One region of the Rahnella sp. PAMC25617 genome, then DNA from elsewhere that is predicted to be linked to it. Evidence: predicted binding sites of a transcription regulator. Region 1 holds the regulator's gene; each other region holds the start of a gene.
The links. Region 1 encodes Fur, which represses iron uptake genes when iron is present. Its sites were predicted from a motif close to ATAATAATGAGAACNACTATCAA; they were not measured.
Positions count from the first base shown of each region.

Region 1 (3,530 bases):
AACCCTGTTTTTTGTGTGCTGAAACGTTTAAATGAAAGCTTAAAATTTACAATTTACTGATTCTATTATTTATTTTTATCAACTCTCTGCCTGACCCTTTCTTAAAGCTTTTTGTTACACTTTTTCATCTTTATGTGCACTTAGTCATACTTCGGCGATCAAGGAGTAATTACTCATTGATAATTCGCGTCGCGAAAAATACTCTTGATCATGAATTAACCGGTTACGCCTTTGGCGGCCGCTTTTAATACCCGTTTGGGTTTTGTTGGTATTTTTTAGTCAAAGATGAGGAATTTCTATGCACAAGCACCTTAACAGGGGCAGGGGATCGGCTTACCTGAAACCTGCACTATATTCTCTTGCCGGCACCTTATTGGGTGGCGGAATGATGTTTTCTGAAGATGCCAAAGCGGCAGGTTTTATTGATGATTCGACGCTGACCGGCGGTGTGTATTACTGGCAGCGTGAGCGTGACCGCAAGGACATGGATCCGGCGAGCGACAACTACAAAGACTACACAACCAACCTTTCGCATTCTACCGCAAACCTGAATCTCGATTTTTCTTCCGGCTATGCCTGGGACATGTTTGGTATTGATATCGCAGCCTTTACGGCGATTGAAATGGCCGAAAGCAGCGAAAGCGGACATCCCAACGAAATCGCTTTCTCCAACAGCAACCGTGCCTACGACGAAGATTACTCCGGCGATAAAAGTGGGGTCAGCCTGTACAAAGCCGCCGGTAAATTTAAATACGGCGGATTCTGGGGACATGCCGGCTACATCCAGCCAACGGGCCAGACACTGATTGCGCCGCACTGGAGCTTCATGCCGGGAACTTACCGCGGCGCGGAAGCGGGCTACAAGCATGACTTCGGTGATCCGGGAGAGTTGAGTTTCTCCTACATGTGGGCGGACGAATATAAATCTCCGTGGCATCTGGAAATGGATGATTTCCGCCAGAACGATAAGAAAACGGGCGTTTCGTACATCCACTCTCTTGGAGCGAAATACGACTTCAAAAACGACTTTGTGCTGGAAGGCGCTTTTGGTCAGGCTGAAAGTTACGTCGATCAGTATTTTGCCAAAGCGTCTTACAAAATCGATCTGATGGGCAATCCGCTGACCACCAGCTACCAGTTCTACGGTGCGGAAGATCGCATCAGCAATAAGAACGATCCGAACAGCTTGTATGACGGGATGGCCTGGTTGCAGGCGCTGACTTTCGGTTACACCACCGGTCAGTTTAACTGGCGGCTGGAAGGTACGATGGTCAAAGCGGAAGGTAATCAGGGCTACTTCCTGCAACGTATGACCCCGACGTATTCCTCCTCCAACGGTCGTCTTGACGTGTGGTGGGATAACCGTTCGGACTTCAACGCCAACGGCGAGAAAGCGGTGTACGCCGGCGTACTTTACGATCTGGCGAAATGGGATCTGCCGGGCTTTGCCGTCGGGGGTTCTTACGTTTACGCGTGGGACGCCAAACCGAGTACCAATGCCGCTTATGACCAGAGCCAGCGTCTGAAAGAGACCGCCTGGAGCCTGGATGCGCTTTACACCATTCAGGAAGGCCGCGCTAAGGGGACATTGTTCAAACTGCATTACACCCAGTACGACAACCACTCGGATATTCCGAGCTGGGGCGGGGGTTACGGCAACATATTCCAGGATGAAAAAGACGTGAAATTCATCGTTATTGCTCCATTCACTATTTTCTGAGGTCGTTATGTCGATGAATAAATTACTGATGATGGCGGTATCTGTTGTTCTGCTGGCAGGCTGTGCGCCAACGGCCGATCAGGCTCAGATTTCGCAAACGCGTGAAGACTACCGCGCGTGTATTAATTCTTCAGAAGGTAATCCGGACAAACTGGCGACTTGTCAGGTGTTGCTGAACAAGCTGAAACAGGAAAAAGAACACCAAAAATTTGCGGAACAGGAAACAGTACGCGTGCTGGATTACCAGCGCTGTCTGACGGCGCGCAAAACCGGTGATGGTCAGGCATATGCGGCGGATTGCGGTAAAATCTGGCAGGAAATCACATCCAATAACGCGCCTGTAATGGCGAATTAATAGCAGATTTTTGTAAAAGCCTTAGCTGGCAAAATCATCATTATCAAAAGCGAAACCCCGGCTTGCCGGGGTTTTTTACGTCGGTAAGCGGCGTCTGTGTTCGGGGTGAAACGCAGACATAAAAAAACCGCTTTCCAGCGGTTAGTTTATTTAGAGTATTTGCGACAATCGAAGCTGTGCAAATTAATGCGCAGGTTTGTCATTGTGCAAAGATTCATCTTCACGGCAGTCGCCTGCTTCACAGTGACCGTACAGGTACAGACTGTGGTTGGTCAGTTTAATGCCATGTTTTTTAGCAATCTCACGCTGACGACCTTCAATATATTCGTCACGGAATTCAATCACACGACCGCAATCCAGGCAGATCAGGTGATCGTGGTGATGTTGCTGAGTCAGTTCGAATACGGACTTGCCGCCTTCGAAGTTATGACGGGTGACGATACCAGCATCATCAAACTGGTTCAGAACACGGTAAACCGTGGCCAGACCAATTTCTTCGCCCATATCAATCAGTTGCTTGTACAGATCTTCCGCACTAACGTGATGACCTTCCGGCGCTTGCAGCACTTCCAGGATTTTGAGGCGCGGAAGCGTGACTTTTAAGCCGGCTTTCTTCAGTGCGGTGTTGTTGTCAGTCATGCGGATTCAGTCCTGTTACTATGTGCTAATCAAGTTGAGGCATGCAGCCTGTGGCATCGGCGGCACAAAATTGTTCGTTTACTGTTCTTCGTTTAAGGGAAGTGTGCCCATTCTCGTAAACGACAGCCTGTTAATAAAGATCACAAATTGCCTGTCACATTAATAATGCAACGACTTGATCGATAGAAAAAACAGATGAACTCAGTGTACCTTGATACGACCAAAAGTTACAATTTTGTAGCGGTTAAATTGTTAATTTCAGTAATAGTTTGGCCCTTCAATTGTAGAATAAATCCTCAGGGCCAACAGGGTTTTAGCCGATAATTTCTGAAAGGCTGAGTTCTTCTGTGATCTGTTTCACCCACGCATCAACACGTTCAGCGGTCAGTTCCGGCTGACGGTCTTCGTCAATTGCCAGTCCGATGAAGTGCTTATCATCTGCCAGGCCTTTGGATGCTTCAAAGTGGTAACCTTCAGTTGGCCAGTGTCCGACAATCACTGCGCCGCGTGGCTCAATGATATCGCGCACGGTACCCAGTGCATCGCAGAAATACTCGGCATAGTCTTCCTGATCGCCGCAGCCAAACAGGGCAACCAGCTTACCTTCGAAATCTATCTCTTCGAGCGACGGGAAAAAGTCATCCCAGTCACACTGCGCTTCACCGTAATACCAGGTTGGAATTCCGATCAGCAAAATATCGAATTTTTCCAGATCCTCTTTGCTGCTCTTCGCAATGTCATGCACCTCAGCCACATCTTTACCCAATTGTTTCTGGATCATTTTAGCGATGTTTTCGGTGTTACCTGTATCGGATC
Region 1 covers NZ_JBOCUM010000006.1:638,957-642,486, reverse strand. Annotated here, with positions in the region: gene chiP (chitoporin ChiP) at 299-1,720, shown strand; gene chiQ (ChiQ/YbfN family lipoprotein) at 1,734-2,075, shown strand; gene fur (ferric iron uptake transcriptional regulator) at 2,259-2,714, opposite strand; gene fldA (flavodoxin FldA) at 3,028-3,530, opposite strand, start outside.

Region 2 (3,530 bases), on a different contig from region 1:
AAATCATAACCTACTGTAGCAACCACAGTACGTTCCTGACCCCAGTAGCAGTAGCTGGTGCCGTAACAGGCCGCGACATATTTCTTGTCGAACAGGTTGTTGGCATTCAGCTGCACATACGCGCCTTTCAGCTGCGGATTAAACTGCACCAGATTCATACGCAGTGATGCGTCAACCAGCGTGGCAGAAGGCATGTGACGGGTGTTTTCGTTATCCGCCCATTGTGTACCGATGTAGCGCACGCCCGCACCCATATCCACCCCAATCGGCGTGTTGTACTGACCCCAGATGGACGCCATTTGTTTTGGCGTCACATACGGCGTGTTGCCGTTGTTTTCGGCGGCATCACGGATACGCACTTTGTTATAGGTATAACCGGCCATCACGTTGAAGCGTTCGGTAACCTGCTTCTTGGCTTCCAGCTCCAGACCCTGTGAACGGATTTTCCCTGCCGGCTCGTAATAGCTGCCCACCACCACGCGGTTACCCACGTCTTTTTGCGTCAGGTCATACAACGCCGCGCTGTACATATCGGACGTGCCTACCGGCTGGTATTTGATCCCCGCTTCGTATTGCTCGCTCTGCATCGGTTTCAGCAGGGTGCCATCAGCGCCCGGCAGGGCAGACGGTGTCATCGCCTGGCTGTAGCTGACGTACGGAGAAATCCCGCTGTCGAAGGCGTACAGCAGGGAAGCGCGGCTGCTGAAGTGTTCGTCTTTACGTTCGCTGTTGCTCTGCGTGCCGTAAATGCTTTCGTAGCTGCGGCTGGAGGTTTTCAGCGTGTCGTAACGGCCTGACAGGGTCAGATACCACTTGTTCCAGCTCATTTCATCTTGCAGATAAGTGCCCATCTGCTCATAACGGTTTTTACCGCGTGAATGGCTGTAATAATCCAGGGCATCGCCGCCCACACCGGTGTACGGGTTAAGTGGCTCAGCGGTGGCGCCATCAGATTTCACGTCGTTGATAAAGTGGGAATAATCAAAGCCCAGAACCACTTTATGTGCCAGTTCGCCGGTGGCGAAATCCGCTTCCAGCTGGTTGTCGATAGCAAACGTATCCAGAGACGATTTCTCGCCGGAATAGTAGCGATTCATCAGCGTACGGTCTGCGTTCCAGCCAGCCTGATACACCTGATCCAGTTCGGTATTGGAATGGGTGTAGTTGGCGTTCTGGCGGAATGACCATACGTCGTTAAACGCGTGCTGGAATTCGTAGCTGTAGATCTGCTCCCAGCGTTTGAACTGGTTGCGGGTGGTTTCGCCATCGAAGAAACCACGGCTCAGTTTCTGACCGTACAGGCTGCCGTCGGCAGGCACTGCGGCGTGATAACCGCCAGACGGATCTTTTTGCAGATAAGCCCGCAGTAACAGGGAGGTGTTTTCATCCGGCGTCCACAGTAACTGCGGAGAAATCGCGTAACGCTCTTCACGCTGGTGATCGTACTGCGTGTCGCTGCTGCGGGTCATACCGGTCAGGCGGAATGCCAGCTGATCGTTGATCGCGTTAGTGTAATCGAACGCGCCGCCTTTGGTGTTTTGTGTACCACCGGAAAGCTGGAAGTGACCTTCTTCAGCAAACTGCGGGCGCTTGGTGGTTTCCATCACCACACCGCCGGGAATGCTCTGGCCGTAAAGTGCAGAAGACGGGCCTTTCACCACATCAATACGTTCGAGGAACCACGGATCAACCTGAATGGAGTTGTAAGTTGCGCCATCGCTGAGAATACGCAGGCCATCAAGGAAGGTGTTGTTGACGTCACCGCCGTGGAAACCGCGCAGGGAAATTGTGTCATAACGCGTTGCGCCACCGGCAAAGTTGGTGAAGACGCCGGGCGTATAGTTAAGTGCAGCGTTAACCGTGGTGGCGTTCTGGTCAGTCATTTGCTGACGGGTCACGACAGACACGGCCTGACCGGTAGTGATCAGCGGCTGATCCGTTTTGGTCGAGCTTTTACTGGTTTTTGCACTGTAACCCTGCGTCGGGGCATCTGCGGTATCAGCAGGTGCGGCTTTGACAACCACGGTATCTTCGGCAGCCATTGATGCAGCCGGAACGGCCAGCGCCATGGCGCACATCAGCACCGAGCGTTTGAGGGGGAAAGCCAACAACATATTCATAGTCCCTATAAATAACCTGATAAATCATCAGGTGATTAATTGATGCGTGTGAAATAGACCCAAAAAGCCAGCAGGGTTACGCGCGGAAACCGCGGCGCAATAACGCGGTATGGCTTAACGAAAACGAGACGAATGTTAAACTTAATGATAATTGTTATCATTATTATTTTACAAATTCAAGGGGGTTTTCTTCTAAAAATGTGAACTGACGCATGTTTATCATGATGAAAAACAGGGTCTTTTTGATTGTTTTACGAACAACCTTACTCAGGCAATGGATATCGAATATGATTATCGCATCGTGAAATTAGAAGAATCCCTTGAAAACGCAGACAAAACCGCAGTTAAGGATTAGCTTTAAGAGTGAGTTTTTTAAAATCGAAAAAGTTCACGACGGAGATCGGGAAATAATGCAGTGAGGGACGGCGCGGTGGTCGATCCGCATAGCGACGACGCCCGTGTTCAGGGCGTTCGCCGCTTTATTGAGATGATTGAGCAGGAACTCCGCTTATCTGCCACCGCGCTGCAAACCGTCGGCAGTAAAGGCTGGGACGGTTTTGTGCTGGCGCAGGTAGTCAGCTAAACGCAGGCGTTAACGCGCCAGACCAAAGCCAATGTCAAACAGCGGGTTTTCGCTGTCATGCGGCATATCAGACTGTTGTTTGAGCACGGCTTCCATCGATGACGGCAGTTCGAACGGCAGTTTGCCGGTATACGCTTCGCTGCTGGTCAGACGGCTAAACAGCACCGCATCGCTGACGCCGAAATTGCCAATAACCGCTTTTGCTTTGTCATTCACGTTGGTCAGAATAGCAGGGCGGTCGAGGTACACCGTCACCACCGTGGGTACCGCTTTGCTGGCTTTTACGATGGCCTGATAATCGGCATTGTCATCGGTAAAGGCCAGTGAACCTTCATGGTGGCGCTTGCCGAAGAACCACTGTTTATGCGGTTGTTCATAAGGTGCATGGGCGCGGATCAACGCGACATCGGCTTTTTCAGGCGCATCAACCACGGTGAAACCTGCGGCCTGTGCGGCTTTCGGTTCGAGACCATACAGCCACACTTTTTTGCCTTTTTTCAGCGGTAACAGGTCACCGGTATTTTGCAGTAAAACAAGGGAGTGACGTTGCGCCGCATCGGCTTCTTTCTGCCAGTCTGCGCGTCCGACGGTTTTCACCGCTTTCTGAGGATCCACAAACGGATTTTCAAACAGTCCAATGCGGAATTTCTGCTCAAGGATGCGCACCACGGATTCATCCAGCCGCTGCTGCGTCAGCTGTTTTTCGTTGACCGCATTCACCAGGAGCTGTGAGTCAGTCACGCCGCCAAACTGATCCACACCAGCCTTCACCGCTTTGACGAAACGCTGCTGCGGCGTCAGCTTTTCAACGCCCCAGGACATGCCGC
Region 2 covers NZ_JBOCUM010000014.1:7,777-11,306, forward strand. Annotated here, with positions in the region: gene ACM615_RS17320 (TonB-dependent siderophore receptor) at 1-2,114, opposite strand, end outside; partial or broken gene ACM615_RS17325 (methyltransferase) at 2,524-2,703, shown strand; gene ACM615_RS17330 (glycoside hydrolase family 3 protein) at 2,713-3,530, opposite strand, start outside.
Region 2: ACM615_RS17320 (TonB-dependent siderophore receptor) is a predicted target of Fur. The motif match lies at 2,265-2,287, and genes of this name have one in related genera.

Region 3 (3,530 bases), on a different contig from region 1:
TTATGCGCCCCGTTCACCCGTTTTTACGGGCATGAATTGGGGGTATAGCTCAGCTGGGAGAGCGCTTGCATGGCATGCAAGAGGTCAGCGGTTCGATCCCGCTTATCTCCACCAACTTCCTTTCCAGAGCAAGTTGGCTGTTTCCTTACCAGGGGAAACAAAAGAAGTAAAATGTGGACTACCTCGTGTGGGGGTATAGCTCAGCTGGGAGAGCGCTTGCATGGCATGCAAGAGGTCAGCGGTTCGATCCCGCTTATCTCCACCAAATATTAGAGAAACCCGCTTCGGCGGGTTTTTTGCTTTCTGCGATCCTGTGATTTCCTCACGTTCTGTTTATCCCTGAATTATCGCCATAAAAAAACCCGCCGAAGCGGGTTTCTTAGTCTTTCAGTCGTTTGCTTACTTACGCCAGTACCAGACCCGCGATAGAAGCAGACAACACGCTGACCAGCGTTGAGCCGTACAGCAGTTTCAGGCCGAAGCGTGAAACCACGTTGCCCTGGTGCTCGTTCAGGCCTTTGATCGCGCCAGCAACGATACCGATAGAAGAGAAGTTTGCGAAAGACACCAGGAATACGGACAAGATGCCCACGCCGCGTGGTGACAGTTCGGTCGCAACTTTCTGCAGATCCAACATCGCAACGAATTCATTGGAAACCAGTTTGGTTGCCATGATGCTGCCTACCTGCAAGGCTTCGTGGCTTGGTACGCCCATCATCCATGCGAATGGATAGAAGACATAACCCAGCACGCCCTGGAAGCTGATGCCGAATACGACGTCGAACAACGCATTCAGGCAGGAAATCAGTGCGATGAAACCAATCAACATGGCTGCAACGATGATAGCCACTTTGAAACCGGCCAGGATGTATTCACCCAGCATTTCAAAGAAACTCTGACCCTGGTGCGTGTTACCGATTTGCAGGTCTTCTTCTGAATCAACTTTATAAGGGTTGATCAACGACAGTACGATGAAAGTACTGAACATGTTGAGCACCAGCGCAGCAACAACAAAGCGCGGTTCCAGCATGGTCATGTACGCACCCACAATCGACATAGAAACCGTCGACATGGCTGTGGCTGCCATGGTGTACATACGTTTTTCAGACATTTTGCTCAGAATATCTTTATACGCGATAAAGTTTTCTGACTGGCCCAAAATCAGGGAGCTGATGGCGTTGAAAGATTCCAGTTTTCCCATGCCATTAATTTTCGACAGAACCGTACCGATAATACGGATGACGAAAGGCAGTACGCGAATGTGTTGTAAAATACCGATCAGTGCAGAGATAAACACGATCGGACACAAGACTTTCAAGAAGAAGAACGCTAATCCTTTATCGCTCATGCCTCCAAATACGAAGCCGGTCCCTTCCGCAGCGAATCCTAATAATTTCTCAAACAAGTCTGAGAAGCCTTTCACAAAACCTAAACCTATTGAAGAGTTCAGGAAGAAATAGGCTAATAAGACTTCGATGACCAAAAGCTGAACAATGAAACGTAAACGGATATTCTTCCGGTCACGGCTCACCAGTAAAGCGAGTGCAGCGACAACGGCCAACGCTAATACAAAGTGCAATATTCGGGACATGGGTGCTCCAAATTAGAGGCAGGCTATATTTCGACGGACATTTTATGTAACGCGTACATTTAAAACGTGAAGTCGATTGCAAATATAGAAATTACAAACACGAATTGCAACAAATCGCGGCCTATCACACAAAAAATCAAGATGTTAATAAAACTAAGCACAATTAGCTTTCCTGTGCTAGTTTTATCATGTGCCGTAATGCGTTCTGAATCTGGCCTGTAAATGTCTGTTTTAGGAAAGTGCGCTGCGTCTGGCTTTCTGAAGTCGGGTGAGCGATTCACCTTTCAGTTATCACCCTCTCGCTTACTGCTACTGCCTATCAGAGTAATTACTCAGATCATTCTAAATGCACTTGATAATCATTATCAATTAGATATGATTGATGTAAGCGTAATAATTGTAAGGGTTAACTAACTATGCTGAACAGCCGGGCCGAATCCTCAGGCCGCGCGTCCAGAAAGATGAAGCTTTCACTGATGGGGCCAGCCTTTATTGCCGCCATCGGTTATATCGATCCGGGCAACTTTGCGACTAACATTCAGGCCGGTGCCTCTTATGGCTATCAGTTGCTATGGGTGGTGGTCTGGGCCAACGTCATGGCGATGTTGATCCAGTTGTTGTCTGCCAAACTCGGTATTGCGACCGGTAAAAATCTCGCCGAACATATCCGTGACCGCTTCCCGCGTCCGGCCGTGTGGGCTTACTGGGTGCAGGCGGAAATCATCGCCATGGCCACCGATCTTGCTGAATTTATTGGTGCGGCGATCGGCTTCAAATTGCTTCTCGGCGTATCGCTGTTACAAGGCGCGGTGCTGACCGGGATTGCCACCTTTATTATCCTCGGGCTGCAAAAGCGTGGGCAAAAGCCGCTGGAACTGGTGATCGCCGGTTTACTGCTTTTTGTCGCAGCGGCTTATATTGTCGAATTGTTCTTCTCGCAGCCAAGCATGATGGCGCTCGGTAAAGGGATGCTGATCCCCTCGCTGCCGACGGCGGATTCCGTCTATCTGGCTGCCGGTGTCCTCGGTGCGACCATCATGCCGCACGTCATTTACCTGCACTCCTCGCTGACCCAGCGGGGCGGCAAGGCATCTAAAGCGCAGCGTTATTCCGCCACCAAACTGGATGTCGGCATTGCCATGACCATTGCCGGTTTCGTGAATCTGGCGATGATGGCAACCGCTGCTGCCGCGTTCCATTTCAGCGGACACAGCGGGATCAGTGAACTCGATGAAGCCTATCTGACCCTCCAACCCTTGCTCGGTCACGCCGCTGCGACCACTTTTGGTCTGAGCCTGGTGGCGGCGGGGTTATCGTCGACAGTGGTCGGCACACTGGCCGGACAGGTGGTGATGCAGGGCTTTGTGAAATTCTACATTCCGCTGTGGGTGCGCCGTACCGTCACCATGATGCCGTCATTTATTGTGATTTTGATGGGATTAGACGCCACACGTATTCTGGTCATGAGCCAGGTATTGCTGAGCTTCGGGATTGCGCTGGCGCTGTTGCCGCTGCTGGCCTTTACCGGTAACCGCAGCCTGATGGGCGATATGGTCAACACCAAAACCGTGCAGTGGGCAGGGCGGCTGATTGTACTGATAGTCGTCAGCCTCAACCTTTATCTGCTGATCGGCATGTTGAAATAGCGTCCGGACACACGTCAGGCAATAAAAAACGGGACAGCGCAAACTGTCCCGTTTTTGTTTCTGTTCAGTGGCGATGATCGCCGTGACCGCCACGGTGATCGTCGTGGCCGCGTCCTTTGTCATGTCCGTGACCGTGACCGCGCCCGTAGTCATTATGCGGACGCCCATGGTCGCCATGATAATAATGCGGCGGTGGCATCGGGCGACGCGGCGGATGGCGCTGATCCCACCAGCCCTGATCGCGCCAGCGGTAACCATCCCAGTAATGACCACGCGGCCCACGGTAACCATAA
Region 3 covers NZ_JBOCUM010000003.1:288,555-292,084, reverse strand. Annotated here, with positions in the region: tRNA gene ACM615_RS03525 (tRNA-Ala) at 39-114, shown strand; tRNA gene ACM615_RS03520 (tRNA-Ala) at 190-265, shown strand; gene ACM615_RS03515 (NupC/NupG family nucleoside CNT transporter) at 404-1,591, opposite strand; gene ACM615_RS03510 (Nramp family divalent metal transporter) at 2,008-3,237, shown strand; gene ACM615_RS03505 (DUF2502 domain-containing protein) at 3,302-3,530, opposite strand, start outside.
Region 3: ACM615_RS03510 (Nramp family divalent metal transporter) is a predicted target of Fur. The motif match lies at 1,938-1,960, and genes of this name have one in related genera.